One region of the Neobacillus sp. GCM10023253 genome, then DNA from elsewhere that is predicted to be linked to it. Evidence: riboswitches for the same ligand, from Rfam matches in the RefSeq annotation. Region 1 holds a riboswitch; the other holds the start of a gene.

Region 1 (14,990 bases):
TTCATAATGCGCGTTTCCAATTCTTAACGCTGTATGAAACATATATACGTTCGAGGACTTTTTTAACGCCTGAATTTCATTTAATCTTCCTAAATAGGCATAAGACTTTTTAAGCGGAGTGTCTTTAATTTTAATTCCGGCATCATCAAATAATGTTCCCGGTGTAATCGCTCCCGTTTTATATCCGGTTAAGACAGTTGCCCCTTTCACCGTGGAACCGACATTATATGTAGTTGTAAACGTGCCAAGGGCATCATCCTCCATTGCTTTTCTCCCGGAAGAATCCTTGACGATTTTTTTTCCGGACATGGCCAATATTTCGCCTGTAAAGGGATTCATTAAAACAACATAAGCCCTGTCTGTTAAGGCAGTACCTGGCATCTTTTTGGCAGCCCAGAGTTCTTCTTCAATAATCTGGTCAATCGCTTTTTGCAGGTCCATGTCAATGGTTAAGACAAGGTCTTTCCCTTTTTGGCCGTCTGAAACAGGACGCGATTCAATGACCCTTCCGGCTTTATCGGTTACATTTTTAACTTTTGTTTTATATCCCCTTAATACTTCCTCATACTGCAGTTCCAGTTGGCTTTTGCCAACCCGGTCATTGCGGCTGTATCCTCTTGCTAAAAAATAATCCAATTGATCGGCCGGGAGTCCTTCATCCGAATTGGTCACCTTGCCAAGGACAGACCTCAGTGTGTAATCAAAAGGGTAGGACCGCTCCCAATCGGTGGTCGTATCTACGCCAGGAAGGGACTCGAGATTTTCGCTGACAACTGCGTATTCCCCATCACTGACATTTTCATTTTTTACAAGCTGTGAAGTGAATTTATACCCGCTTGTAAATTCTCGGAATATGGCTGCTGCCTCTAGTTCCTCTTTGGATAGATTCATGTCCGCATCAGTTATACGTTCCAGTTTTAATTTATATAAATCCTGATCCATTAATTTTTTTGCAGCAAACAATTCCTTTTCTTCTCTGGTGATTTTCGCATCGGCTTGCTTTGGATTTTTTATAATCCAATAATCCTTTTTATTTTTGTCAGTTAGCTTATCTGTATTTTTATCGATTAGTTTTCCTAATTTCTCAGCTGTTTCAAGCATTTCTGTTAGCGTAAATCCTTCGTTGCTGAAGGTAATGGCACTCTTAGGGATATTATCCACGATAACTCGGTAATTGCGGTCAAGCATTTTCCCTCTTGGGACAGGGTTACTTACTGTAATTCCTTCTTTTCGTTCCAAATCCCTCTTGAAATTTTCTCCATAGACAATCTGAACAAAGCCAAGCCTTAGGATGAGGATGGAAAATAATAAAAACACACTGAAAAAAAGGAAATTTAAACGAAAGGGAAAGTGGGATTTTTTCTTTTTTTCCTTCTCCAATTAGCTTTCACTTCCTTTTTCCTACGAATTGTTAAAATTATTATGCCTTATTGTAAAAAGGCGCATAACGAATATATTGGTAAATTATTTTCATAATGTGAAATGATCCATTTGGATATTATCATGTTAAATTTAGAAAACTACGTATAGACAACTATTAAGAAAGGGTGCAGTGGTTGTGAAAAAACAGCAGCAAAGGCAATCCCAAATGGATCAACTGCAGAAAATGCAGCAAGCGACTCAGCAGCTGCAGGAAAACCAGCCTGCCATGGAGCAGCAATTTCAGGCACAAAAGAAACAGGCATTGCAAACTATGCAGGAAGCTTCGCAAACCATTCAGCAAAATGTTTCAATGGCAAATCCACAAAGCATGCAGCAAGCACAACAAAAGCTTCAGCAGGCCGTCCAACAGCTTGATTTGATGCAGGGTACAGCTGTAACCCAGGCTGCTACAGCTCAGCAGCAGCAATTGGAGCAGGTTCAGCAGCAGATTGAACAGGCCTCGCAAACCCTAAGTTTGATTGAATCGCTGAATACTACCAATAACAGCTTCAAAAAAGGATGAATGATAGTTAAACCCAGCTTATGGATCACATTAAGCTGGGTTTTATTTTTTAAGAGGCAAAATCATTTTTGTTATTCTGCAGTACTGTTTTGACCGCATCGCGGATTTCCTGGTATCCTGTGCAACGGCAGAGATTGGATTGCATCCATTCCTCGATGGTTGTATCATCTGCATCTGGATGTTTAGCTGATAGGGCGTGGCAGTTTAAAATAAAGCCAGGTGTACAAAATCCACATTGAATGGCCCATTTTTCGACAAATATCTTTTGAATCGGCGAATTCATCAGCGCTTCTATAGTAGTAACCGGTTGATTGACTGTTTCTACCGTTAGAGATAGGCAGGCGTGCTGTGGTTCACCATTAATTAAAACCGTGCAGGCCCCACAGTCCCCATTTTGACAGGCACGCTTAGCACCGGTTAAGCCAAGCTCTTCCCTCAGTGTTTCCAGCAAGGTATCTGCGGACCGAACCATAACATCTTTTGAATCACCGTTTACATGTAATTTTACGATTGTTTTTTCCGTACCATTTGTGTTCATGCCTTTGCAGCCTCCAAATTATCCAGCATTTCCCTAAGGGTATTTTTTAGTACAAATTGACGGTATGCGGCTGAGGCTTGAATATCTTCGATAATCTGCGCAGGCAAACGGGAGAGCGCTTTATCAATTCGTTCATCAATTGAAAGGGAGGTATCATTTAAAGCAGCCTCCATTTCGCTTGACCGGAACGGGAATTCACAAACTCCGCTGAGTGCCGCCAGGATCTGCTTGTCCTTTTCAACAGCCGCGAGCGAAACAATTGGATAGCCTATTTTAGAAATTTTCGTTTTTTTCAGGCTGACAAATGGGAGATTGACATTTGTTTTGTTAATCAGTATCTGGACGATGAATTGACTTGGATTTAGCTTGATTTCCTTATCGAAAATATCGTTTAGCGGCAGGGTTGTCTCACCCTCATCACCAGCTATTTTTATCTTTGCATCCGCTACTAAAAGGGGTAAAAGGCATTCCCGATAGATAAGGCGGCTGTTCAGATTTCCACCAAGTGTAATTTTATTACGTGAAGTATGGTCAGCTACCCGTTTTATTGTTTGACTTAGCAAAGGATATAGGTCTGTTTCCGAAATTTTGTTTAATGAGAGGGAAGAGCCGATGACAAGTTCCTCTCCCTGGAATTCTATTACATTGCAATCCGGAATTCCTTTTAGGTCAATAACTGCTTCTGCTGTCATCTTATTGATCCTGGAAAAAGTAATGAATTCTGTGCCCCCATTATAATATATAACGGTTTTTCCCTGATTCTGGAGGGATTTAAAGGTCTGAACAGCTTCTTGAATGGAAGCAGGCTTATAATATTCAAATTCAAATGGGATCATTTCAGCTTTTCCTCCCGGGTCCTCCAGATCAGTTCGGGGATTAACGGCAAATGGTTTAAATCCACTTCTGCAGCAGAAGAAAGCGCATTTGCCAAGGCACCAGCCATGCCAATTACTCCATATTCGCCAATTCCCCTTGCCCCAAATGGGCCATCAATTGCAGGTGTTTCCACGAAATCAACAAGGTATTCTACTGGCTGATCGCCAAACCTCATGATTTGATAGGTTCGTAATTGCGGATTTTGGACTATTCCCTTTTCGTCAAAAATAAACGCTTCATGACTGGCAAAACTAAGTCCTAAATACATGCCGCCCCGCATTTGCTGTGTGGCCGTTGCGGGGTTAATGATTCTGCCGCCGTCGAGCACTGTTACTGCTTTTAAAATTTTGTACGTACAGTCTTTGGAATCCCATTCCACTTCAACTGCCTGGGCTCCAACTGACCACCAGGGGCCGGGCTTTCCGAAGCCTGTTTCCTTATCCATCGGGGTTAGATGTCTTTGGACATATCTCCCGTGCCCGACTACTTGTCCTTCAACTGCATGGCCATTGGGATATTTATATCCAAGGGCAATATCTTCGATTTTTATGCCATATTCCGGGTTTGGTTTTAAATATACCCGGCCGCCGCCGACTTCTAAATCCTCGGCAGAACATTCCATTGCGATTGAAGCTGTTTTTTTGAGCTGTGAAATAGCATCATCACAAGCTGCTATAACTGCCCGGCCTGCTAAAAATGTGGTACTGCTAGCAACTGTTCGCCACTGATGCGGATCATTTTGGGTATTGACCTCCATTGTAACGTGGACTTTATTTAGTTCCATCTTTAAACGTTCCGCTGCCATTTGTGCCAGGATTGTTTTAGTGCCCTGTCCCAATTCAATCGCAGCACAATTTAAATTAACGCTGCCATCCGATTCAAAAGTCAGGATGGCACCTGACTGCGCATTTGTTGCGGTTGTCGAAGTTTTCCAAAAGATACTGATGCCCTTTGTTACCACCTTGCCATTGTTGGTTTCAAGCCGCTGACCTTGATCCCATTGAATGAGTTCCTTCGCCCTTTCCATACATTTTTCCGCATCGCCAATATTACTCGCAGTAATGACAGTCTGTGTAGGGCTCGTATCGCCCGGCTTGATGATATTTCTTTTTCGTAGCTCAATCGGATCGATATTTAAATTTTTGGCAAGCTGGTCCATCGTCCGCTCCACAGCAAAAGTCAGCTCTGGATGTGCGTAACCTCTGAAGGATGTCGCAAAAGGATGGTTTGTATACATACAATAGGAGTCACACCAAACGTTTGGTATGTTGTATGGACCTGTACAATCAAGAGCCATGGCTCTAGTAATCCCGGCAGCCTGATCAGTATAGGCACCTGAATCAATTAAAAAGTTATATTGCCCTGCAATAAGTCTGCCGTCTTTATCAGCTCCAAGAGAAATCGTAGCCTCTAAGCCAATATGGCAGGGGGCTGTTATTAAATCTTCTTCCCGGTCATACTCAAGTTTAACCATTTTCCCGCCTACCGCCTTTGAGGCCAGATAAGCAAGCGGTTCTAATTGAACGGTTCCTTTACCGCCAAAAGCACCGCCAAGCATTGGGACGTGAACGACAACATTACCAACCTCAATATTAAAAAACTGATTTAACACCTTTTTTATCGTATAGGGCGACTGGGTGGTGGAATGGACAATAACCTTCCCGTTTGGGCTAATTTCCACTCTTGTACAGCGTGGTTCTAGAGCGGCATGGTCTGAAAGGTTAAAAGAATAGGTTTCTTTTATTTTCACTTCACAGTTTTCCCAAGCGGTTATGAAATCACCTTTGCGGATTTTGATATGGCTTCCGATATTTGTTCCTTGAACAGGATAAACATTACTGATAATTTTCATATACTGTCCTGATTTTTCATGGATTAGGGGTGCGCCGCTCTGAAATGCTTCCTTAACGGAATTAACAATCGGCAGTGGTTCATAGTAGACCTTAACAAGGCCAGCCGCTTTTTTTGCCTGATATTCATGATCAGCCACTACAATGGCGATAGGTTCGCCATAATAGCGTACTTTTTCATAAGCAAGCGGTGGGCGATCTGCGAGTATCGGGCCAATATGAAATGGGAACATGTCGCCGGTCACAATCGCTCGAACTCCAGATACCTTCCAGGCTTCTGTAACATCTACTGCGTTAATTTTGGCATGGGCATGAGTACTTGTAACTAATTTCGCATGGGCAAGTCCGGGCGCGGAATAATCGGCCAGGTATTTGATGTTGCCTGAAGCCTTTTCCAAAGCATCTATTCGATGCTCAGGCTTTCCGACCGACATCCAAATGTTTTCCTGCATATTATTGCCCTCCTTGGAGTAAGGAAATAAAATTCCATTAATAAATTCGGAAATCTTTTGAACAATGTTTGTATTTTCCGCCCATTTGTAAAATTTATACAGACATAAAAATGAGGGAGAAAAGAAATAAAAATCATTTTGAAAAGGCTTTCAAATTTTTTCCATAATGACCAGTTTTCCTTTATAATAAATGGGGATGAACTAACAGTTTTTTCATCAATTGGAAAATAGAACAGAAGGGGGCTAATATGGAACAGAAGGTATTGGAGCCGAAAATACAACAGGCATTGGAGAAATTTAAGGCATTAGATGAAAAAATAACGCATTACTCAAGTATTATCGGTTTGGCTGACTGGGATCAGAAGGTGATGGCACCGAAAAAAGGGAGACACGTTTTTGCAAAGGCAGCCGGCACATTAAGGACAGAGGTCTTTAAATTATCGGTTTCGCCGGAAATGGGTGAACTGCTTACTACTTTAACACTTTCTGCGAATTCTGCAGTTTTAGATGAAGCAACAAAAGCGAAGGTAAGAGAATATAAGACTTTTTATGAAAAATCCAAAAGCATTCCCGCTGACATGTTCCAGGACTATTCGGTGCTGACAGGACAGGCAAATGATGCCTGGGAGGAGGCAAGAGCAAATAACAATTTTGGGCGTTTCCTGCCGTATCTGGAAAAGATTGTAGAGTACAAGCGAAAGTTCGCTGAAATCTATGGCTATAAGGACCATCCATATGATGCTTTGCTAGATGAATTTGAACCTGGTTTAACCGTAAAAATACTGGATCCGCTATTTGCAAAGCTAAGAGAATCCAGTGTACGGTTATTGAATCGGATTCAAAAGAATGGTAAAGGAACAAGGTCGGAAATTTTCAACCAGGCTTTTGAAGTTGAAAAGCAGAAACAATTTAATCGCTATATCCTGCCAATCATTGGTTTTGATATGGAGGCCGGAAGATTGGATGAGACTGTTCACCCGTTTGCTCAAACAGTGAATATTGGGGACGTCCGCTTGACGACGCGTTATTTAAAACAAAATGTGCGCTCTGCCTTATTTGGCACGATCCACGAAGCGGGTCATGGCATTTACGAACAGCATATTAATCCGGAATATGAGGAATCTGTCCTTCAAAGCGGTGCCTCGTTTGGGATTCATGAATCTCAATCAAGATTTTTAGAAAACATGGTCGGCCGCAGCAAGGAATTTTGGAATTATTTTTATCCCAAGCTTAAGGAAACATTCCCAGGGCAGCTTGCAAATGTTTCTGTCGATGAGTTTTATCGAGCGGTTAACACAGTTGAGCCATCGTTCATCCGAGTTGAAGCAGATGAACTGACCTATAATTTGCATATTATGGTCCGCTATGAAATCGAAAAGGCCCTAATCGCTGGTGAAATCGAAGCAAAGGATTTGCCAAGCATTTGGAATCAAAAGATCGAGGATTACCTAGGAATTACTCCGACTTCTGATACGGTGGGAGTGTTGCAGGATGTTCACTGGTCGTTTGGCGGCATTGGTTATTTCCCATCTTATTCGTTAGGAAACCTCTATTCGGCGCAAATTCTAAGGAAAATTCAAAAGGATTTGCCGGAATTTCATCAGCTTATTGAAAATGGCAGGTTTGATGCGATTCAGGACTGGTTAAAGGAAAATATTCATCAATATGGGAAGCTTTATACACCGAATGAATTAATTGTCAAGGTAACAGGTGAAGAATTGAATGCTGACTACCTGGTGCAATACCTCGAGAAAAAATACTCCGCAGTTTATGAACTGTAAAATATTTGCATTCTTAGAAACTTACATTGACATCTTTTTAAAAGTTTAATATAGTATAAGTAATAGAATATTTCCTTTTTAAAGGGGAGTAGCTGCTACAATAAAGTCGTCATTCCGAGAATTTATTCTCCGGCTTTATTGGCAACCTGGACGTTGTTAGCAAGACCTTTACTTTACTGTAAAGGTCTTTTTATATGCTTTTTTAGGCCTTTACTGTATTCGGTAAAGGCCTTTTTATTTGGCAAAAGGGTATTTTATGAACCAAAACCTTTTAAAGGAGGAATTGTATAGTGGATTTATCTCTATTGTTGGAGTACGGCTGGGTTTTAATTATTTTGGTGGCATTAGAAGGTTTACTAGCGGCGGATAATGCTTTGGTATTGGCGATCATGGTAAAACATCTCCCAGAGGAAGAACGAAAAAAGGCATTATTTTACGGGTTGGCTGGTGCATTTATCTTCCGTTTTGCTTCTCTTTTCGCCATTTCCTTCCTGGTGGATGTATGGCAGGTTCAAGCCATTGGTGCCCTTTATTTATTATTTATGGCCGGCAATCACATTTTCCGTAAAGTAGTGAAAAGAAACGCTGAAGGAAAAGAGAAAAAGGAAATAAGTAAAAAAAGTGGATTTTGGACCACCGTGTTTAAGGTGGAATTGGCGGATATTGCTTTTGCTGTTGATTCTATTCTTGCAGCTGTTGCCATGGCTGTCGTTCTTCCCAATACGTCGCTTCCGAATATAGGCGGATTAGATGGCGGAAAGTTCTTGGTCATCTTCGCCGGCGGAATTATTGGTCTAGTGATTATGCGTTTTGCAGCTAATATGTTTGTTAAGCTTCTCGAAAGACGCCCAGGCCTTGAGATTGCCGCGTTTGCGATTGTTGGCTGGGTGGGGGTAAAACTGGCTGTCTATACACTTTCCCATCCTGAACTAGCAATATTAAATGAAGATTTTGCCCACTCAACCGAGTGGAAGGTAAGTTTTTATGTTGTATTAGTTGGAATTGCAGCAGTCGGATGGCTCTTCTCAAAGGATAAAGTATTAAAAACGTCAGAAAAAGAAGCATCATAATGAAATCATAAAAGGGGGGCTGTTTCATTACGGAACAGCCTCTTCTAGGTTTTTGAAATTAATTTTGTTAAAATATGTTATGATATAATATTGACATAGTAACGTAACCTAACAGATATTATTAAGAGAGGAATGATTTTGAATAAAAGGGTATTAATTTAATCCTTTTTATAGTTTAAATTGGAGTGATACATATTATTAGAAACAGTATTCCAAATTTGTTTACGCTATTTAATTTATTTTTTGGCTTTTTGTCGGTCATGTATTCGGCCCAGGGTGATTATAAGAATGCGGCCATTCTGATTTTAATCGGGATGATGCTCGATAGCATGGACGGACGGATTGCCAGAATACTGCGTGTGGAAAGTGAGCTGGGGAAAGAGCTTGATTCACTCGCTGACATCGTTACCTTTGGTGTTGCGCCTGCGATGATGGCTTATTACTCCTACTTTTCTACATATGGCATCGTGGGCATGGCGATTTCAGGTTTGTTTCCATTATTCGGAGCTTATCGATTAGCCCGCTTCAACATAAATGCGGTGAAATCTTCATTAAAGTATTTTACGGGTGTACCCATCACGGCTGGGGGCGGGGTGTTAACGCTGTTGACGCTGTTTCACGGCAAAATGCCATCAATTGTTCTCCCTATCGCCTTTTTTGTGATTTGTTTCTTAATGGTAAGCACCGTTAAAATCCCAAGCCTGAAGGACGTTCCCCTGCCCAAATACGGAATTATTGTCACTGCTTTTTTAGGCTGCGCCATTTATTTATTTTTCAAAAAAGAACAATATCGTTTTCCGTACTTTCTCTATGTAGCTATACCGCTATACATCGCGTTTATTTGGTTCCAGCTGGTTAGAGAGAAAAGAAAACGAAATACTCGTTAATTATTTTAGAAAGAGGGCTTAGAAGAAATGAAGGTAAAAGTAAATCGTAGTGCTGCAAAGGAATTGAAAAAAATGCTTGGACAAGAGGAAGCGGAGGGTAAATTGTTTCGTGTTTATGTTTCCAACATCCACGGCGATCATGCCCATTATGACCTGATGCTTGATACACCAACCGACAAGGACGAAGTGGTAAAATCCGATAAGGATATTGATTTTATTCTGGAAAAGGATAATGAATGGTTGGATGGTGTTTGGATTCAATTTTTCCAAGTACCTAATGAAGAGTGGGTAATTACCAACCCATCCAGAGGCGGCCATCACCATCATCATTAATCATCAGGAGCAACTATCAGTTTTTTATTTTCATCTCCCTCCCTGCGGAATATCGCAGGGAGTTTTTTGTAGTTCCCATAAAAATATTATGTAAATTAAAAAGTCTCCTTCTTTGAAAAGACATATTCAAAAATGGTAATCTAATGTAATGAGCAGAACAGAAGGGAGCAAGAGGAATTGAATAATCATATAGATATTAAATTAATTGCCCTTGATATGGATGGGACCTTATTAAATAATCAGCATGAAATTTCTGTGGCAAACCGTGAGGCAATCAAAGAAGCCCAGGATAAGGGCGTATTTGTTGTTCTAAGTACAGGACGATCTTTTTTAAATAGTAATAATCATGCCGATTCTCTAAATCTTTCGTCCTTTTTGGTGACGGTAAATGGGAGTGAGATTTGGGATGAAAAACGCGAACTTGTGAGAAGATCGCTTGTAAAATCTGAACAAATTGAATGGATGCTGAAGCTTGCCAATGAGCACAAAGCGACATTTTGGGCAATCAGTACGGAACGAAACTGGCACAATGAAATGCCAGAGGATTTGCATTCGGTCGAGTGGATGAAATTTGGCTTCAATATTCATGATGATGCCGTTCGCGAAATTGTGATTAAAGAGCTAGAAACTAGAGGTGAATTTGAACTATCAAATTCCACGCCATTCAACATAGAGGTTAACGCTTCAGGTATTAACAAAGCGCAAGGATTAAAGCTTGTGTGCGAGCGGCTCGGAATTGAGATGAAAAATGTAATGGCTGTTGGAGACTCCCGTAATGATTTGGCCATGATTAAAGAAGCTGGCATGGGCGTAGCCATGGGAAATGCACAGGAGATTGTAAAGGAAACGGCTGACTGGGTGACAGCTTCCAATGAAGAAGATGGCGTGGCGAAGGCTATTCGCAAATGGGTTTTGGATAAATAAAATTTTTTTGTTTGGTATTGGTATATGAGGAATGCATACGGGTAAAAATATATGTGCAAGCATTATTTTGCAAAATTTAGTTATGGGATTATGCTAGGAGGCACCGAAAGAAATGGAACATGGCAAGGTAAAATGGTTTAACAGTGAAAAAGGTTTTGGATTTATCGAAAGAGATGGCGGAGAAGACGTTTTCGTTCATTACTCTGCAATTCAAATCGAGGGTTTCAAAACCTTAGACGAAGGACAAGAAGTTACGTTTGATATCGAAAACGGCCAGCGTGGGCCGCAAGCGGTAAATGTCCGTAAAGCTTAATAACTGTTAAAAATTAAACAGACTCTTTTAAAGGGTCTGTTTTTTTCGTAAAAATAAATTGGGCCGTTCGCGTTTTAGGGTGCGAACGGCCTTTTTTGGTTGGTTTTTTTAAAAAGATAACTTTCTTGCTGAATTTTGTAGATATTTATCAAAAATTTGTTACATTTTTATTAAAGGGGGAGATTACCATGAACGAACCAATTGCTATTGTCACAGGATCTTCAAGCGGATTCGGCCTTTTAACAACTCTGGAGCTTGCTCGGTCGGGTTTTCATGTTATTGCGACGATGAGAAATCTTGAAAAAAGCGGAGGACTCCTTTCAGAAGCCAAGAAAGAAAACATCGAAGATAAACTCACCATCCACCAACTAGACGTTACCTCACAAAACTCAATCAACCAACTCGCCAAACTAACGGAATCTCTAGGCCATATCGATGTACTCGTAAACAACGCGGGCTACGCCGCTGCCGGGTTTGTCGAGGAGCTCCCGATGGAGGAATACCGCAAACAATTTGAAACAAACGTTTTTGGAGTGATGGCAGTTACCAAAGCCATCTTGCCATATATGCGACAGCAGCGTCATGGAAAAATCATTAATCTTAGCAGCATCAGCGGCGTTGTCGCCTTTCCAGGAATGTCACCATATGTGGCATCAAAGCACGCCCTAGAAGGCTGGAGTGAATGCCTCCGCCTAGAAATGAAGCCATTTGGCGTGGATGTAGTACTGGTAGAGCCTGGATCGTACAGGACCAGTATTTGGTCTTCAGGAAAACAAATTACCCGCTCCCAACCTGACTCACCGTACTACAGACTAATGGAAGGTATGGAAAATTACATTCTATCCGGAGAAGAAAAGTTTGGCGATCCACGGGAGGTAGCCCAAAAAATCGCAGTAATAGCCAAAATGCAAAAACCAGCATTACGTTTTCCTATTGGTAAGGGTGTACAAATGGCCATCCTCATTAAAAATCTGATCCCATGGAGCCGATGGGAGAGGATTCTATTAAACAAACTACCTAAGAGATAAATTTCAAGAAGTTCTTGTGGAATATTTTTGAAATTAATTCCAACATTTAGAAACAAAGTGCAGCCACCATTTTGGCTGCGTTTTTGATTTTTTTAAAATAATAAATTTTTGAAAAAGTCGAATTTTTTTGGCAGGAATTTAAGGATATTGTGAGAATATTAGAAATAAGATAGAAAAAAAGGGGGTTTTAACATGGATATCCAAGTAGTAGAAAAAAATGAATTGAGAGTAGTTGGAATTTCATGGAATGGAAGTTATACTGAAACTAACAAGATACCCAAGTTGTTTACAAAATTTGAACAACGCCTAGAGGAAATTTCCTTTAAGACAGAGGAACCGGTTCTTATTGCCCCGTTTCATAGCCGGGAGACGGAGTTTACCTATTACGTCACTGCACCTGTTGAAAAAATTACAGAAATCCCGGAAGGAATGGTTGGCTTTACGATTCCAAGTAAAAATTATGTGGTGACAACCCATAAAGGAAAACCTGATGAGGTAGAAAATACATATAACCTTTTGTTTACGTGGATGAAAGAATATGGCTATGAGCAAGATCATCAAGCATTAAGTTTAGAGATTTATAAGGAAGAGCACAAAGAGCAAAATGCCAGCGGTGATCTTCATTTTGAAATTTATTTGCCAGTAATGGTGTATAAATAAAGTTTATTTTCATTAATCAGTTCGGTTTCCTTTACAGATGCACTTCTGTATAATAATATTAAAATAATTTAACAGTAATTCCTTCGGGGCAAGGTGAAAATCCTTACCGGCGGTGATGAAGCACATGCTTCTTAGTCCGTGACCCGGTTAACAATTTTGTTAAACGGTGGATCTGGTGAAATTCCGGAGCCGACAGTTAAAGTCTGGATGGGAGAAGGGAAATAGCAGGATTAAAATTGGCGAAATTTAGCCTTTTTTAAGCCTTAATTTTCTATTGTCTTTAAACAGGCCCTGAAGGTTTTTACCTCAGGGTCTTTTTGCTTTTTAGAAGAATCTTTAATCCCTGGAAACCCTAATGAAGGGAGAAAGAAGGATGTTTACCGGAATTATTGAAGAGATTGGTACTATTTCGGCTATACAGCGGACTGGTAATTCATTTGTGATGACGATTGAAGCGAAAAAAATTCTCGCCGATGTTCATCTTGGAGACAGTATTGCTGTCAATGGGGTTTGCTTAACTGTCACCTCCTTTACGGGAAACCGTTTTACGGTCGACGTCATGCCGGAAACGGTTAAAGCCTCTAGTTTAAATTCGTTAAAGCGCGGCTCAAAAGTAAATCTTGAGAGAGCAATGGCGGCCGGTGGAAGGTTTGGCGGTCATATTGTGTCGGGGCATATCGATGGCACCGGGGTTATTAAAAGTAAAAATGCCCTTGAAAATGCTGTCTATTATGAAATTGAGACCGAGCCGGAAATATTGAAATACATCATTTATAAAGGCTCCATAACAGTGGATGGGACAAGCTTAACGGTATTTGGAGTAACCGAAAACTCGTTTACCTTATCGCTAATTCCCCATACGATGTCGGAAACTGTGGTCGGTAACAAAGGACCGGGTGAGATTGTAAATTTGGAATGCGATATGATTGGAAAGTATGTCGCTCATTTTATGAATAATTTTTCGAACAATCAGAAGCCTAAAGGCCAATCAGGTATTACGGCTCAATTTTTAGAAGCGAATGGATTTTTATAAAATTGCATGAAAAAACTGAACAAAGGAGTGATACGGTATGTTTGACAGGATTGAAGAAGCAATCGAAGAATTGAAACAAGGGAAGGTTATCATTGTTTGCGACGATGAGGACAGGGAAAATGAAGGAGATTTCATAGCGCTTGCCGAAAAAACGACTCCTGAGGTTATCAATTTGATGGTAACGCATGGGAGAGGCCTTGTCTGTGTTCCGATTGAGGAAGAATTAGCAAAAAAACTGGATTTAATGCCGATGGTAGCGAACAATACCGACCCGCATGGGACTGCTTTTACAGTCAGCATTGATCATAAAAATTCTACAACAGGTATTTCGGCCTTTGAACGGTCTGCGACAATCATGAATTTGATTGATCCTCAGTCAAAAGCTGCCGATTTTAAACGACCTGGCCATGTTTTTCCGCTTATCGCTAAAAAAGGCGGCGTCCTTAGAAGAACAGGTCACACAGAAGCAGCAGTAGATCTTGCAAACCTATCTGGAGCCAAGCCTGCTGGCGTCATTTGTGAAATCATGAATGAAGACGGGACGATGGCCCGGGTACCGCAGCTAAGAAAAATCGCCGATAAGCTAGGCCTGAAAATGATTACGATCAAAGATCTAATTGAATACCGAAATCAAAAGGATAAATTGGTAAAGCGGGAAGTGGAAATCAAGTTGCCGACTGAATATGGCGATTTTAAAGCAATCGGGTATTCAAATATGGTAGACGACAAAGAGCATGTTGCTCTCATTAAAGGTGAAATTGACCCGGAGAAGCCAATTCTGGTCAGGGTTCATTCGGAATGCTTAACGGGTGATGTTTTTGGGTCTTACCGCTGTGACTGTGGTCCGCAGCTCCACGCCGCCCTGATGCAGATTGAACAAGCCGGAAATGGTGTGCTGTTGTATATGCGCCAGGAAGGCAGAGGCATCGGGCTCCTTAATAAAATGAAGGCCTATCAGCTTCAGGAACAAGGCTATGATACGGTAGAGGCAAATGAAAAACTCGGCTTTAAGCCTGATTTAAGGGATTATGGAATTGGTGCACAAATTTTAAGAGATCTTGGTATCAGAAAAATGATGCTATTAACGAATAATCCGCGTAAAATTAAGGGCCTAAAGGGCTACGACCTGGAAGTCGTCGAGCGGGTACCGCTGCAAATGGAAATGAGACCCGAAAATGAAAGCTATTTAAAAACCAAACATGATAAATTAGGCCATCTGCTTCATTATTAAAAATACGGAGGAATAGAAATGGGACATATTTTTGAAGGAAATTTAGTTGGTACAGGACTGAAAGTCGGA
Region 2 (14,990 bases), on a different contig from region 1:
ACATTCCAATTCAAGCAGTTCCTTATTGGTAATTGTGTTATTGAATAGCTTTGTTACTGTTCCAAAACTGTCCCTTCGGTCGAGCAGGTAATCGATATCTAGTCCATTCGGATCATAAAGCGCACCATAGGCATCTGAAATCCCTACTACTTTAGCACCTGCATCATGCATGAATTTTGACAAGTAGCTGCCAGCGTTGCCGAAACCTTGGACAACGACTCTAGCTCCTTCGATATTGATGCCTCTCTTTTTCGCTGCCTCGCGGATACAAATGGTGACCCCTTTTGCTGTTGCCGACTCACGACCATGGGAACCGCCAAGTACAAGCGGTTTTCCAGTGATAAAACCAGGATTGTTAAATTCATCAATCCGGCTGTACTCGTCCATCATCCAGGCCATTATTTGCGAGTTTGTAAATACGTCTGGAGCAGGAATATCTTTTGTTGGGCCGACAATTTGGCTGATTGCCCTTACATATCCGCGGCTTAATCTTTCAAGCTCACGGAATGACATATCGCGCGGGTCACAGATAATCCCGCCTTTACCGCCGCCATATGGAAGATCAACGATTCCGCATTTTAAGCTCATCCAAATTGAAAGGGCTTTCACTTCTGTCTCTGTTACACCTGGATGGAAGCGGATTCCTCCCTTTGTTGGGCCTACTGCATCATTATGCTGCGCACGGTATCCAGTAAATATTTTTACAGATCCATCATCCATTCTAACTGGAATCTTGACTGTCATCATTCTTAGCGGCTCTTTTAAGAGCTCGTATACCTCTTCAGGGTAACCTAATTTTTCAAGGGCTTTATGTATAACGGTCTGTGTTGATTTTAACACATCGTGCTTACCCTCATGATTAGTCTTTTCATTACCTTTTTCGGTAGACATTTATAAACCTCCTAAGAAAATACTAAAACGATTAATGTCCGCTATCAGTCACAAGTATACACCTTTAGGCAATTAATGCAAGAACAAAAATCCACCTTTCCTTTTATATATTGTGATTATGCAAAGGCGGTCATTCGCATTTATTTACTATTTTAAAATAACAAATAGCATTGTAAAAAAACTTAAGGAGCGGTTTAACCCCCTCCTTATTAGATATGTGTATTATTCATTTGAAATAGTGGAGAAGGGTTTCGATCGCTGCGTGACCGACGATTAGTTTTCCATATTCTTTTAAGACATACGGACTTAATATGGATGCATTGCCAAACTCCGACATCAATGAGGCAGTAATAGAGTTCTGTTCGGTTTCTATTTTTGTCAGCAAAAGAAAGTAGCGGCTGCGATATACATATAGACTCCCACCATAAACACCTAATAAGGAAAGCCGTTTCGCGAGACCGATTATATCTTCTAATTCTTCAAATTCATATAAAAAGTCCTCACAGCCCCCTACTCTTACCTGCATTTCAATTAAACCATCATCCAATGCTTCCTCATCTTCCCGCGTATGGTCGACGGTTATAATCATTATAATTCCTTGAGCTTGAAGGGAGAAAATTTCAACCGCTACCGAACCCCTTATATCAACATCGAATTCTTCACTTGCCTCTTCAAGCATATCGTGAAATAGCTGATTCCATTTGCCGGATTCTTTCCAAATATCCTCCTTGGAAAGCCCTCTTTCAAACAAATCATCGGACGTTAAAATAATTTTTATTTTATTTGCTGCTAAGCGTTCTAAGCGCATGTTTTTGCCCCCTGCTAGACATCTCTTGTGTTAGATTATGAAAGCAGAGAGGCGGTTGTGAATTGTCTCCCCTAAATGAAAACTCGCCGATTGGCGAGTCCGATAGGACGGTTCATGAGGCGTAGTTGAATTTATGCGTTAAGAAAGTATAAAGTTTTCGACAGAAAGTTTATACTTTCTTATTAGCTAACTAAGGAGTATCGGTTCCGTTTCTAACAATAATCAAATGGCATTGTGCCGGGGCTCCCAATCTAAGGGGGATGGCAGTTGTTCCATAACCGTTGCTAATGAAAAGCACTGTTTGCTGAACTCTTTTTATTCCCCCTTTTTCTCCGGGACTGAATCCAAAAAGACGGATTTGACCACCGTGTGTATGTCCGCTTAAAATCAGCCGGATATTCTGCTTTGTCCCAACTTTCTTGATAATATCCGGGGAATGGCTGACCAAGATTTTAAAGTGATTGGCTTCTGTTCTGTCTAAGGCCAACTCAAGCCGGTCCCTTCCTAAAGTGACATCGTCAACTCCAAGTAAAAAAATCTTTTCGCCTTGGTTAGAATGCAGGCTGACGGCTGAGTTATCCAAGACATTTATGTCAGTTTCTAGAAACACCGTATGTAACTGATGCAAATTGGCCTCATAATCGTTATTTCCCCATACAAAATAAACGGGACCAATTTGTCTTAACTTCATTAAATTTGCCTTTACCTTTTGTAAAGGCACATCTCTTTCTGTCAAATCCCCGCCTACTACAACAAAATCAGCCTTCCCTATGGCCGTTTGAATGACCTTATCAGATATTGTCCGTTTATGAATATCGGAAATAAAAAAGATGGTCATTCTTCCAAACGTTTCAGGAAAATCCTGAAAAAGGAATTCATGCCGGACAACATCATTTAAAAAGGCCTCCCGCAGCATATATAAAAGCAGGCATAACCCAATGATGGGAACGATCAACAAGATACTTGGGATTAAACCCATATTCACATACCCCTTTAAAACTCTAAGATTCTAATGAAATGGTACCATAAACGATACTTAAACTAAAAAAAACAAGTGCCTGCTCCCAGCCAAATCGAAAAAGAATCGTGAATACGATAATCAGAAAAACCATTTCTATAATCTTCAAGAGAATATGCTTCTGCTGTGCACCTCTTAATTTATGTATGAAATCCTTGATAAGACCACCCGTAAGAAGGACACCAAGGAACAGGGCTAAGGAGGCAGCCAAAAACTCAAGCGGGTGTGCAATTAAAACAATAAAAAAATCAGCCAAAACAAATGGTTTCGGAATCCAAATCCATTTAATGAATAAATAGCCGAACAAGTAGATAAACAAAATCCTCCCTACTGCAAGCATGCAAAAAATCCCCCCCATAACAATGTATGAGAGGGATTGGTATTATTTCCACGATTAAGTATTTTTACACTTCTTCAATACTTAAAATACGAAAGCCATGTTCTTCAAGTTTTTTCGTAAATTTATCAATGTTATCTTTCTTTTCAATTTTCATGACTATTCTTCGAACCAGCTTATCTGTTTCGTCAAAGGTGACCAGCGAAATGATATGCTCGTGAAAATGATGGGCGATTTCCGACAAGCGAGCGATCCGTCCTTCCGTCTCAACTGATGTAAACGCAATCCTCACCCCGGGGCGATTGACTCCAAAAGCACTCTCAAAGAAGCTCAGAACATCTGAGCGAGTTATCACCCCTAGAAAATTACGATCCTCATCTACTACTGCAAGCAAAGGAAAATCTTTTAAATCAAGCATCGTCCTTTCAAATAGTTCCGCACCTTCTAAAAACATCTCTTGGTGGGTAGCAATGTCTTTCACACTCGTCGTTGTTAAATATTCTTCCTTTGGTTTATTGGAAAGAAAATAATTTTCATAAATCCCATATCTGGTCACTACACCGACATATTTATTACCTTGCAAAACAGGTAGGCCATCAATTTGCTGAGCTTCTAATCGATCCAAGGCTGCTTTAAGTGTTTCGTTTTCCTGTGCTGTAATACAGTCATGCTTTGGAATCATCATATTTTTTACGAACATTTTCCTATCACCTCTAAGGTTAATACTTCAACTACATTATAATTCTATGTCAGCGTTCGAAAACCTTTCATTTATTAAACTTTTATGTCATGTCATAAGAATATTATCATATGATTAACTGATGCTGAAATAAAGGGAGGGTTTCCATGAACACTCATCTCAAGACCTATCATCCGTATGTAAGTCCTTTCGACCCCTGTAAGCCGATGCTTGAAAAAAAATATTCCACACCGCCTCATTTATATATGGGTTTTCAACCGCCAAATCTCCCACAATTTTCTCCATTTGAGGCTCTTAAAGCAGGTACGCTTTGGAAAGATTTCTATGATCCCTGGTACGGCCCCAATGAAATTGCAGAAGGGGGTATCCCTTCATGAAGCAAGTTCCTGCCGAGTATTATCAATTGATGGAACAGCTCCAAGCCGTCGACTTTGTCCTGGTCGAGCTCACTTTGTATTTAGATACCCACAATGATGATCTTGAAGCGATAAACCAATTTAACCATTATGTAAAGGAAAGAAAGAGAATAAAAAAAGCCTTTGAAAGCCAATTTGGCCCCCTTCAGCAGTTTGGCAACAGCTACTCGGGCCATCCTTGGAATTGGGACGATTCACCTTGGCCTTGGCAAATTTAAAAGCGGAAGCGCCCGTTTAGCGGCGTATGGCCTCCTCGAAAAAGCTAACGCTTTTCCTTCGTGCGATGCATATGCTGCCGAAGCTTTCCTTGTGGAGCGCTTCGACTGAGATAAAGGAAACACGAAGAGCGATAGCGATTCGCTGTTGACTTATCGTAGGGAGAAGAGCGAAGGACACTAGCCGCTGGGCGCTGGAGCTGGATAGTGTAGATGTTCAAAGGGAGGGATAAAGGAAAATGTGGATATATGAAAAGAAACTGCAATATCCTGTCCGTGTCAGCACCTGCAACCCGATGTTAGCCAAATTTTTGATAGAACAATATGGCGGTGCAGATGGAGAGCTTGCTGCAGCGCTCCGATATTTGAACCAACGATATACGATTCCAGACAAAGTCATCGGACTTTTGACAGATATCGGAACGGAAGAGTTTGCTCACTTGGAAATGATTGCCACTATGGTCTACAAGCTCACAAAAGACGCTACTGTTGAACAAATGAAGGCAGCAGGGCTTGACGGGCACTATGCCGATCATGATAAAGCCCTATTTTACCATAATGCCGCAGGAATCCCTTTTACCACTCAGTATATCCAAGCTAAAGGTGACCCAATCGCCGACCTTTATGAAGATATTGCTGCAGAAGAGAAAGCACGGGCAACCTACCAATGGATTATCAATATGAGCGATGACCCCGACTTAAATGACGGTCTACGTTTCCTCCGGGAAAGAGAAATCATCCACTCGCAACGCTTCCGCGAAGCGGTCGAAATTTTAAAAGAAGAAAAAGGAAAGAAGAAGATTTTTTAATAAGGAAGAGGCAGAGATTCTGCTTCTTTATTTTTTTTCATGATATAGATTGATATCGTAATTTTTTTTCATCATTGCAAAAACGATATGGCGGTTTTTCCACTCTTCTTCCTTCTTCCAAAAATCTTTACTACGGTCAGCAATTTCAGCCCTCAATTCCTGGTATTCCTTCTCCTTCTTATCCTTTTGCTGCTTCAAAATATTCATTGAACCGTACCCAATGATCGTAATCGCCATTAAAAATATGATAACCGAATCATTTAACGAAGCAGAAAACATGGCAAAAAAGGAATAAGAATAATATTTCGCAATCGCAAAATAAAAATAACAAAAAAAGACGGCTGCCATTAAAAGAGTCGAATAGATAGAAAGATAATGTAACTTTTCTGCTTTATCAAATTTTTCCTTCTTTTTCCGGACATTTTCTAGAACCTGCTTGGTCGCTTCATCCGTATACTCAAGCTCCCTAATGGGAGAATCCATATCCATCCCTCCATTTCTCCATTAATAAATATGAACTTGTCCGCAAACTTATGATTTAAAAAACAAAAAAACCGACCTAAAAACGATCGGTTAGTTGCTAATTGGGATTTTCAATACCTGACCAACATAGATTTCTTCATTGGACATGTTGTTTGCTTTTTTTATAATGTCCATCCCTTTTTGAGATTTATAATACTTCATCGAAATACTAAATAATGTTTCTTGCTGCTGAACCTTATGACGAATGATCGTCTGTTGTACTGGGTCACTTTTACTTGTATCCGTTTGTGTTGGTTGATTCTGAGTCTGCACTGGTGCATTATTGCTGGCAGCCCCTTGAGGTGAAACAGGACTTTCCGTGGACACATTTTTTTCCGTATTGGCAGTCGGCTGTTCTTCGGCTGGCGGAGTTAATGAGGTGCCCGCTTCTACACTTTCCGGATTATCAGCTCCATCGGCATTTACGGATTGTTCTTCCTCCACTTTATCAGTCTCTTCTGAAGTTGATTTTTTTAGGTTAATAGTTTCATAGCCAACAGGATCCGTTGAAGCTTTCTTAGAGCCATTTATTTGTTTTCCATCAAGATAAGAAATAACACTGAAAATAATCATAGGAAGAAGAATAAAGAATAATACCAGAATCCGAATAACCGGATATTTTATTTTCCATTTTACCTTTTTCTTTTTTTCCCGATGGACCAGTTCCCTTGGAGGCAATTCATCGTTCACTTCGATATTTTCATTCACCTTTTGTATTCGTTGTTTTAATCTTTCGGCTTGCTCTCTATATGGTTCTTCTCTATTCATGAAGCCCTCCCCCTCCTTGCTGATCATCTGCCGAAGAATGTTTATACTTTATAAAAATACCTAATAAGAAATCGATTATAAAATGCATCATAATGGTAACAGCCAGATTATTTGTCGATTCATAGACTGCCCCAATAACAAAACTAAGCGTGATAATGTTGATAAATAAAAACACATTAAACAGGTAGCGGTAATGGATTACCGCAAAGATAAGACTAGCCAAAATAAGCCCGACTTTCGTTTGGATGATCCCTCTAAATAATAATTCCTCGCTAAAGGAAACAAACGCGGCAATAATAAAAATATGGAATATATTTCTTTTCCGGAAAATCCGTTCATTTAAGCCGCCATCATCATAAAAAGATGCAGGCAGCCATTTCATTAGGATTAAGTCAATGATGACAACCGCTATCCCCAATGGCACGCCTATGGAAATAATCTTAACGTCACTTACATCGATTATTTTCAAAAAAGAGAAATGGTCAAATAGGAGCAATCCTAAAATGAGTGAGATCACAAGCAATATGACCTGTGTCATATATAAGTGAAAAAGTAAATCTTTATCAGTTAAGCTGCTAATTAGTTCATTATATTTCTTTTTCATTCCCTCAACTCGCTATTAAGTAATAATCCGGCTAGGTATTCCTTCCATTCAATTTTCCCTAAATGATTCTCCTTCATTTTATGGGAGGCTGAATAGTTTTTTTCGTCAATTCCGCAAATATCACAGCATTGCTCAATTTTACTTGTCACCTGTTCCTCAAAATAATTCAAAAGGAATTCGCGCCGGCACCGATTTGACAAAACCCATTGTAACATTTGGTAAATATTTTTTTTCTTCATTGTTATGCGTTCATTAACAAATCCTTTAATTCTTGCTTTGCCGTCAAGAAGAGAACTTTTTTCTTTGGCTTCTTTCCGGAGAAGATTCTCCACTAATCTCCACTGAACCTCAGAAAACCCTCCTCTTTCCTGGGTGCCTTGATTGAATTGAAGTGCATCGCCTTTTATTCCGTGTCCAATTTCCAATTCATGAAACAGCCAGTCAATTTGCTGTTCCGACGGGAGTTCGCTTTCAGCAAGCTGAAAAGGCAGCTGTTCATCTCCAGGTGAATATAAAAGATAGGCGATACTCGGCAGACCATCGCGTCCTGCCCGGCCAATTTCCTGAAGATACGACTCGATTTGCATCGGCATATGAAAATGAATAATAAATCTGATATTATCCTTATTCACTCCCATCCCGAATGCACTTGTGGCACAAATAACATCTAGCTGGTTATGAATAAATTGTTGCTGGATTAATATTCTTGTATCCTGATCCAATCCCCCGTGGTAAGCACTTGCGTTGCAAATATTCTTTTCCTCTAGCAATAAAGCCATTTGTTCGGCCATTTTTTTGCTTGAAAAGTAAATAATACCAGGTTTTTCAAGCTTTGCAGCAAGCTCCAAAACCCGGTCTGTCTTTTTCTGATACTCTTCTATTTCCTCGATCCATATGGCTATATTAGGACGGTCAATTGTCGATTCCACTTTTACAGCATCCTCTATGCCTAATGATTGGATAATATCCTTCCGGACCTTTCTTGTAGCGGTGGCGGTCAGAGCTAGTGTAAGGGGGCACCCTAAGCTTTTCCTTATTTCACCCAATTTGGAGTAATCCGGCCGAAAATCATACCCCCATTGAGAAATACAATGCGCTTCATCCACTACAAATAAGCAGATGGCAAGGTTCCGAAGCTTTTGTAAGATGAAAGAGGACTGAAGCATCTCCGGTGATATAAAGATAAACTTATAGTCGTGCAGCCGGTCTAGAACATAATTTTTTTCCTCCAAAGAAAGAAAGGAGTTTAAAGCAATAACCCTTTTCTCACCCAAACGACCTAATTGTTCCACTTGATCTTGCATAAGGGATAGAAGCGGGGAAACGATTAATATCGATCCCTCAAAAACATAACCAGGAAGCTGGTAGCATAGGGATTTGCCCGTTCCGGTCGGGAGCATGGCCAGGGTATGCTGTCCATTTAAGATAGCTGAAATGGCTTCCTTTTGCCCTGTTTTAAATGATAAATAGCCAAAATGCTTTTTTAAAAGATTTTCTAATTCCATTGCCGGTCACCATACTTCGCCAACACTAACCTGATTTGAAAATAACTGGCACGGCTGACTTTTTCCCTTATTAATTTTAATTGCTTTGTGGCGGCTTGATTAGCAATTTGCAAAATTTCCAGCTGTAATTCTCTATCAACAAAAGCATCGATTGAAAACCGGTCTATTTGCAGCGCAAATTCCACTAAATGATCTTCGATTGTGCTTGTTTTTAAATTTCTGTTTTTGGCTATCATCTCTATCGAATATCCCTGCGATAGCAATTTCCATGTTTTTCGCGCGGTAATGGTTAATTCATCCCCATGCTCCAAGCCCTTTAGTAGATGGGTTAATATCGGAAAATTAACCCATCTAGTTTCTATTTTTTCAATCAAATAATGCAGTGTATTAGTAAATGTAAGATGATATTCGTACACATTAACATTCATTTTTTTGGATGCTTGTTGAGCGGTTAATCCTATTTGCCGGAATCCAGTTAAACGGAAGACAATCATAGACGGATCAATTTCCTGCCCATCTTCGAAGCATTCGTTCAATTCTTCATATAATTTTTCGCCAATTTCGTTTCTTGAGAGATGGCTTTCTTTAAGAACAGCTTTAACCCAGATAAGAACCTTCTTATTTTTTTGAATCGGTATATAGCTTGGTTCCTGATTAATGAGGTTAGAGACTACTTGAACTAATAAAGAGAGCCGTTCCCAAAATATAGTGGTCATTTGGTGATAACGCCAGCCATTGAGAAAGATTGGAATACCGATATTTTTCAAGCGCTGCTCTCCTGAAGAACTGAGCAGGTATTTTTGCTCACCTTGCTCAATAATCCACCCGTTGTCCCTCATACAATGAATTATGGCTTCAAAGGAGTCTCTTGTCAGCGGTTCAAGCACTCCAAATAATCTTTTTAACGAATATAAATGAATATCCTGAATGGTTTGCGACGATTTCTTTCCTTTTAAAATGTGGTAAACAGAATAAATAGTTCTTTCGTTATTAATTTTTTTCAAACAATAAAGAATAACTGATTCTACCCATTCCATTTTAGACTCACCACTTATCCTGATTCGACAAAAACAGTTAAATTTTATTATATTTTAACATGAAACAGGTATTGTGTTGTCCAAAAATGTGGAAGTTTAAGAAATAATGGGACTAAAGGTACCAAAATCAAATTTCTATTGAAAAGTTATTCATACAGCTTTACAATAGATATGTGAATTGTATTTTCCATCACAAATGGAAAATAAGTAAGCATATTACTTGTTATTTTACTGGGAGGTTTTTTTCATGGCAAAGTATACAATTGTTGACAAGGAAACTTGCATCGCGTGTGGCGCATGCGGCGCTGCTGCACCAGATATCTATGATTACGATGATGAAGGTATCGCATTCGTAACACTTGACGATAACGAAGGTATCGTTGAAATTCCAGATGTTTTAATCGATGACATGATGGACGCTTTCGAAGGCTGCCCAACTGATTCTATTAAAGTTGCTGATGAGCCATTCGACGGTAACCCAACTAAATTTGAATAATCTTTGACTGAAGATATTCTTAAGCTGCTACCCCCCGCCTAATATAAGCCGGGGGGTTATTTTTTTCGATAAAAAACAGAGGCCCAAGTTTTGCAGCCTCTGTTCGTTTTAAGCATTTTTTACTGAAAATTTATTTAGCCATGCCTGCATCCGAATAAATAGAAGCATGAAAATGATCGACATCATTACGCCCTTTAAGATATTAAAAGGCAAAATCGCAGGTACGACGAGGTTCCGCATATCAGGGAAACCCATTAAGGCCGTATAGGCAGGTAAAATAATAAAGTAGTTGGCAATACTCATCACAACAGCCATTATTATAGTTCCAGCTACTAGGGCAAGTGTCATTCCCTTTTTTGATTTCAATTTATTATACAAATAGCAAGTCGGCAGAATAAACACAATCCCTGCTGCGAAATTGGCAAGGTGGCCAATAGGAATGCCTGTCGGGCTCCCTGTTGCAAAATAATTTAACATATTCTTAAACAATTCTACTAAAATTCCTGCCACTGGTCCGAAAATCAGCGCAGCAATCAAAGCAGGAATATCACTAAAGTCCACAAACAAAAAATTAGGGAACATTGGCAGCGGAAAGTTTAAAAACATTAATAAATATGCGATGCTGCTCAGCATCCCGATTGAAACCATTGCTTTTACCTTTGTGTTCTTCATTTTCTTCATTTTCCTCTCTCCTTTTTGATCCATCACGTTAGGAAGAGAGATTCAGCTTTTATAGGTACGCAAAATAAAACTCCCTCAAGATTGAAGCTTGAGGGAGTAAATTTAGGTACGCTTAATAAACATTCGATCCAAGAAAATTTTTCGAATGCCTGCAGAACCTCCATCTTCTCCCATCCAGACTATACTGTCGGCTTTGGAATCACACCAAATCCTGCCCAATTAGGCTCGCGGGCTGAAGAGTTATACTCTAATACCGCCGATCGGGAATTTCACCCTGCCCCGAAGATAGATCGATATAAAATTATAAGTTTATTATACTGAAAATCAGTCACTTTGTTAAGTTAAAGTTATTTTCCGTTTTTTAAATATTTAGATAAAAAAACACCCGCAGCAATAGGCTGCGGGTTAAAAAGTTTTAATTTACCGGATGATTAAGACTTGATTAGGCTTGATTACATCCGTGTTTAGGTTGTTGATTTCCTTTAATCTTGCCACTGTCACATTAAACTTTTGGGCAATGGAGGACAAGTTGTCACCATTTATTACAATATATTGGTTTACAAGCGGCTGCCCGCTGGGTTCAGGAATATTTTGCGGACGGCTGCTTACCTCCAAAACATCCTTGCCACTGGCTGCAATTCCGCCCTGAACCGCTTCACCAACATCGGCATCTCCCAATAGGAGTTCCGGATTAATGGCAAACTTTTTGTCATATCTCCATTCTAATTGGTGTGATTCAAAATGAAGATGGGTGCCGGTAGCCTGACCGGTCCTTCCCATTGTTCCGATGGCCTCCCCCCGCTTAACCATTTGACCTGGTACAACGGCCCGTTTGCTTAAGTGGGCATAAACCGTAACGAAATTGCTTGGGTGCTTGATAAATACAACCTGACCATATGTATTGGAATAATAAGACTTGATCACAGCCCCATCTTCAACTGTCAAGACCGGAGTGCCATATTTTCCGGCGATATCGATTCCTTTATGCTTACCCTGTCTTGTCCCATATGTATCAGAAATAACACCATCCGCCGGCCAAATCCATCTCTCCTTCTCCGTTTTCGCCTCAGGCAATCCTGCAGCTTCCGAGTGTCTCCCTCCGAGAAACAACAAACCTACACAAATCGCCATGATAATGGCAATAAAAAACCTCTTTATATAGTCATGCATTTCACTATTAATCCTCCTTACATCTTGTCCATACCTCACCATATGTTCTTATACTCGTGTTTAGAACATATGGGGAGGCATGGGACGGCCTGACCATATTTGTTATAATTTGGAGTCAATTGCTATTTTATGCATAAAAAAATCAACCGTTTTGGTTGATTTTTTTATCATTTCTCGATTGTCCGAAGATTTGGGGCCGCTGGCACCTTGATTTCTTTTGTTAAATCAAACGGGCCAATATTTGGTGCGGGAGGATTGCTCACAACCACTTTTTCAAATCCGAATTCTTTTGCCGTTAAAAGGATGGCCTCCATCGACCAGACTGCCAACCGTTCATCTTCTAAACTGGTATCTTTCGCAAAAGTGATGGTTAACGTGTTATCATTTGCTGTTACATCCTGAATTGCCAAATTTGGCAACAAAGATCTTTGTAATTGATATTCCTCTACCACTGACTTCATCGCATCAATTGCAGCCTTAATATCCTTATATGATTCAGGTGTTGGCACCAAGAACGGAACATCACTGCCATTAGGATAGTAAAAGAGGTAGGCATGTTTTTTCACATCAGTGATGGTCAGTTTTTCTAAAAAGTCATTGCTTAGTTCGATTCCAGGTTCGCCATTTGTGGTGAACTCAATCGTTTTGACGCTGCTATTGGAAGAAATATCATTTTTTAACGCACCGAGAAAAATTTGTTCCGTTGCACTGCCTTGGCGGTATGGATGGTCTGAAGGTACATCGACAATAACAGTTTCATTAGCATTATCATAATGCAATGTTGCCTGGAGCGGATAAAATTCACTTAGGCCCCATTCCGATTCATTTAGGTTTGCCATATGTTCATTATATAGGGTAAGCCAGTCTTTTCCTTCAGTATTTTTGACTATAGTTGATACTGGTACTAGATTTAGCGCCTGATTATCGGGGATCCAATAGGTCAACACGACGCCGTCTTTAATTTCATCATCATAAACAGCCGTTTTCCCGGCATGATCGTTTTGCCCTTCGGCTTTCTTTAATGTTGAAATTTGACCCGTTTGCGATTCCTGATTGGCCATACCGCCCGCATCGCTATTATCCTTGGCAATTTTCGCTTCTTTTGTTGATTCTTGTTTGGCATTATTGATTGAATAATGATTCGTATCCATAAACTTAGGAGCCAAAATAAAAAATAAAAATAGTGCCGCTGCAGCTGCAATACCCGGCAGGAGCCATGAAACAGTTTTCCGTTTTTTACGTGAAAGGTTTTGGTAAATGTCACGAGGATGGCGATAGTCTTGTATTTTAGGCATCTGTTTTAACAAATCTATGAGCTCTTTATCGCTCCACTCTGACTTTCTCACTACTTCCCTCCTCCCTTCGGTAAAATGTTTCCATGTGCTTCTTTAATACCTTCAACGAGCGATGCTGGGTCGTTTTGACTTTACTTTCTGTCCATCCTAGAGCCTCTGCTGTCTCCGCTATTGACAAATCGTGAATAAATCGTAATATAACGACGGCCCTTTGGTCCACGGTACAGTATTCCAAGCATTTATATACCCATTTAATTTCTTCTCTTTGAACAGCCATTTCCTCAGGGATAGGATGGTCGTCCTTTACCTGATTTGAAGACCAATCAAATTTCTCAAGGATTCTTTCCTTCCAGCCCTTTTGCTTTCGAAAATAATCAATCGCAACATTTCTCGCAATCGAAAAAAGCCAGGTTTTTTCGCTGCTTTTTCCTTCAAAGCGATTATAAGACTTAAACACTCTAATATAAACCTCTTGAACAAGATCCTCCGCCTGCTCTCTGTTTCTAACCATATAAAAAAGAAATTGAAATACATCATGGTGATATTTTTGATAAAGTTCATCGAAAACGGAGTCCAACTTTTTCCCCTCCCCGTTCAAAATATTAGTCGATGTTTATGTATAAAAGGTTACACTTTCTTAAATATAGACTTTTTTGGGATGAAAAGGAAGGTATTTAATGGAAAAATAAAAAGAGACTGGCGCGAGTAGCCAGCCTCTTAAAAATGTTCCTTGTGAATCAATAGAAATCGGCAAAATCCATGGTCATTTTACGATTTTCGTGGGAGTATGAAGGAAAATGTCGTTCCCTGTTCAACTTTACTTTGAACGGAAATATGTCCACGATGGGCATCAATGATATTTTTGGCAATAGCCAGTCCTAGACCTGTTCCTGACCTGCCGCGGGTTCGTGCCTTATCAGCTTTATAAAATCGTTCAAAAACAAACGGTAAATCTTCCTCAGGAATCCCTGTTCCTGAGTCCACAACATCCATTCTGACGCCCTTGTCCTCGGAAGCGACTTTTAAGGTCACAGAACCATCTTTCGGGGTATGCCTGATCGCATTATCAATTAAATTCGTAAGAACCTGTTCAATTCGATCAGGGTCCATTGTAAAGGTTGGTATGTCGTTGTCGATTTCAACCAGTAATTGAATTCCATTATCTTTGGCTAACCCTTGGAATTTATGAATAATCCGTTTGATAAAAGTAGAGATATTGACCTCTTCCATTGTTAATTGAATATGACCAGCTTCCATTCTTGCCAAATCCAGCAATTCATTGACAAGTCGGCCCATTCTTAGCGATTCATCATAAATGACTTTTGCCATTTCTTTTTTCTCTTCCTGTGTTTCCGCGATATCGTCAACAATCGCTTCGCTGTAGCCCTGAAGCATGGAAATTGGCGTTCTCAGTTCGTGTGAAACATTGGCAATGAAGTCTCTTCTCATTTTCTCCAATTGCCGTTCCTCAGTCATATCCCTTAAGACCGCAACTGCCCCGCGAATAAACCGATTACTGTACAGCGGGCTAACCAGTATGACCCAATGGCGTCCTTGCAGGGAAATTTCCCCGATCTGCTCTTTTTCTGTATCAACTGCTTTTTGAAAAAGATTCATGACTTGAGAGGGAATGGCTTCCGATCCGGAGATAACCCCTTTCTCATAATACCAATATTGAAGAAAGCGGTCTGCCGGAGGATTTGTGATTAAAATCGTTC

What was found. A riboswitch is a leader RNA that binds a small molecule or an ion and turns the genes downstream of it on or off. The one in region 1 is predicted to bind FMN.
Region 2: it holds a riboswitch for FMN, as region 1 does, so the genes downstream of both, ACFPA1_RS14900 (ECF transporter S component) here and ribE (riboflavin synthase) in region 1, are expected to answer to the same signal.

The regions. Positions count from the first base shown of each region.
Region 1 covers NZ_JBHSHV010000003.1:819,665-834,654, forward strand. Annotated here, with positions in the region: gene ACFPA1_RS04335 (peptidoglycan D,D-transpeptidase FtsI family protein) at 1-1,380, opposite strand, end outside; gene ACFPA1_RS04340 (hypothetical protein) at 1,559-1,945, shown strand; gene ACFPA1_RS04345 ((2Fe-2S)-binding protein) at 1,995-2,483, opposite strand; gene ACFPA1_RS04350 (FAD binding domain-containing protein) at 2,480-3,319, opposite strand; gene ACFPA1_RS04355 (xanthine dehydrogenase family protein molybdopterin-binding subunit) at 3,316-5,661, opposite strand; gene ACFPA1_RS04360 (carboxypeptidase M32) at 5,910-7,442, shown strand; gene ACFPA1_RS04365 (TerC family protein) at 7,733-8,512, shown strand; gene pssA (CDP-diacylglycerol--serine O-phosphatidyltransferase) at 8,731-9,399, shown strand; gene ACFPA1_RS04375 (iron-sulfur cluster assembly accessory protein) at 9,427-9,732, shown strand; gene ACFPA1_RS04380 (Cof-type HAD-IIB family hydrolase) at 9,910-10,656, shown strand; gene ACFPA1_RS04385 (cold-shock protein) at 10,769-10,969, shown strand; gene ACFPA1_RS04390 (oxidoreductase) at 11,158-11,997, shown strand; gene ACFPA1_RS04395 (GyrI-like domain-containing protein) at 12,190-12,657, shown strand; FMN riboswitch at 12,733-12,880, shown strand; gene ribE (riboflavin synthase) at 13,031-13,690, shown strand; gene ACFPA1_RS04405 (bifunctional 3,4-dihydroxy-2-butanone-4-phosphate synthase/GTP cyclohydrolase II) at 13,728-14,921, shown strand; gene ribE (6,7-dimethyl-8-ribityllumazine synthase) at 14,940-14,990, shown strand, end outside.
Region 2 covers NZ_JBHSHV010000012.1:164,529-179,518, forward strand. Annotated here, with positions in the region: gene ACFPA1_RS14830 (Glu/Leu/Phe/Val family dehydrogenase) at 1-891, opposite strand, end outside; gene ACFPA1_RS14835 (adaptor protein MecA) at 1,118-1,699, opposite strand; gene ACFPA1_RS14840 (metallophosphoesterase) at 1,890-2,678, opposite strand; gene ACFPA1_RS14845 (hypothetical protein) at 2,701-3,057, opposite strand; gene ACFPA1_RS14850 (CBS domain-containing protein) at 3,122-3,754, opposite strand; gene ACFPA1_RS14855 (spore coat associated protein CotJA) at 3,901-4,131, shown strand; gene ACFPA1_RS14860 (spore coat protein CotJB) at 4,128-4,388, shown strand; gene ACFPA1_RS14865 (manganese catalase family protein) at 4,625-5,194, shown strand; gene ACFPA1_RS14870 (DUF2663 family protein) at 5,222-5,677, opposite strand; gene ACFPA1_RS14875 (LysM peptidoglycan-binding domain-containing protein) at 5,768-6,484, opposite strand; gene ACFPA1_RS14880 (CPBP family intramembrane glutamic endopeptidase) at 6,477-7,088, opposite strand; gene ACFPA1_RS14885 (RecQ family ATP-dependent DNA helicase) at 7,085-8,593, opposite strand; gene ACFPA1_RS14890 (helix-turn-helix domain-containing protein) at 8,584-9,630, opposite strand; gene ACFPA1_RS14895 (ferredoxin) at 9,878-10,126, shown strand; gene ACFPA1_RS14900 (ECF transporter S component) at 10,235-10,798, opposite strand; FMN riboswitch at 10,966-11,098, opposite strand; gene ACFPA1_RS14905 (peptidoglycan DD-metalloendopeptidase family protein) at 11,228-11,977, opposite strand; gene ACFPA1_RS14910 (negative regulator of sigma-X activity) at 12,145-13,323, opposite strand; gene sigX (RNA polymerase sigma factor SigX) at 13,298-13,870, opposite strand; gene ACFPA1_RS14920 (ATP-binding protein) at 14,041-14,990, opposite strand, start outside.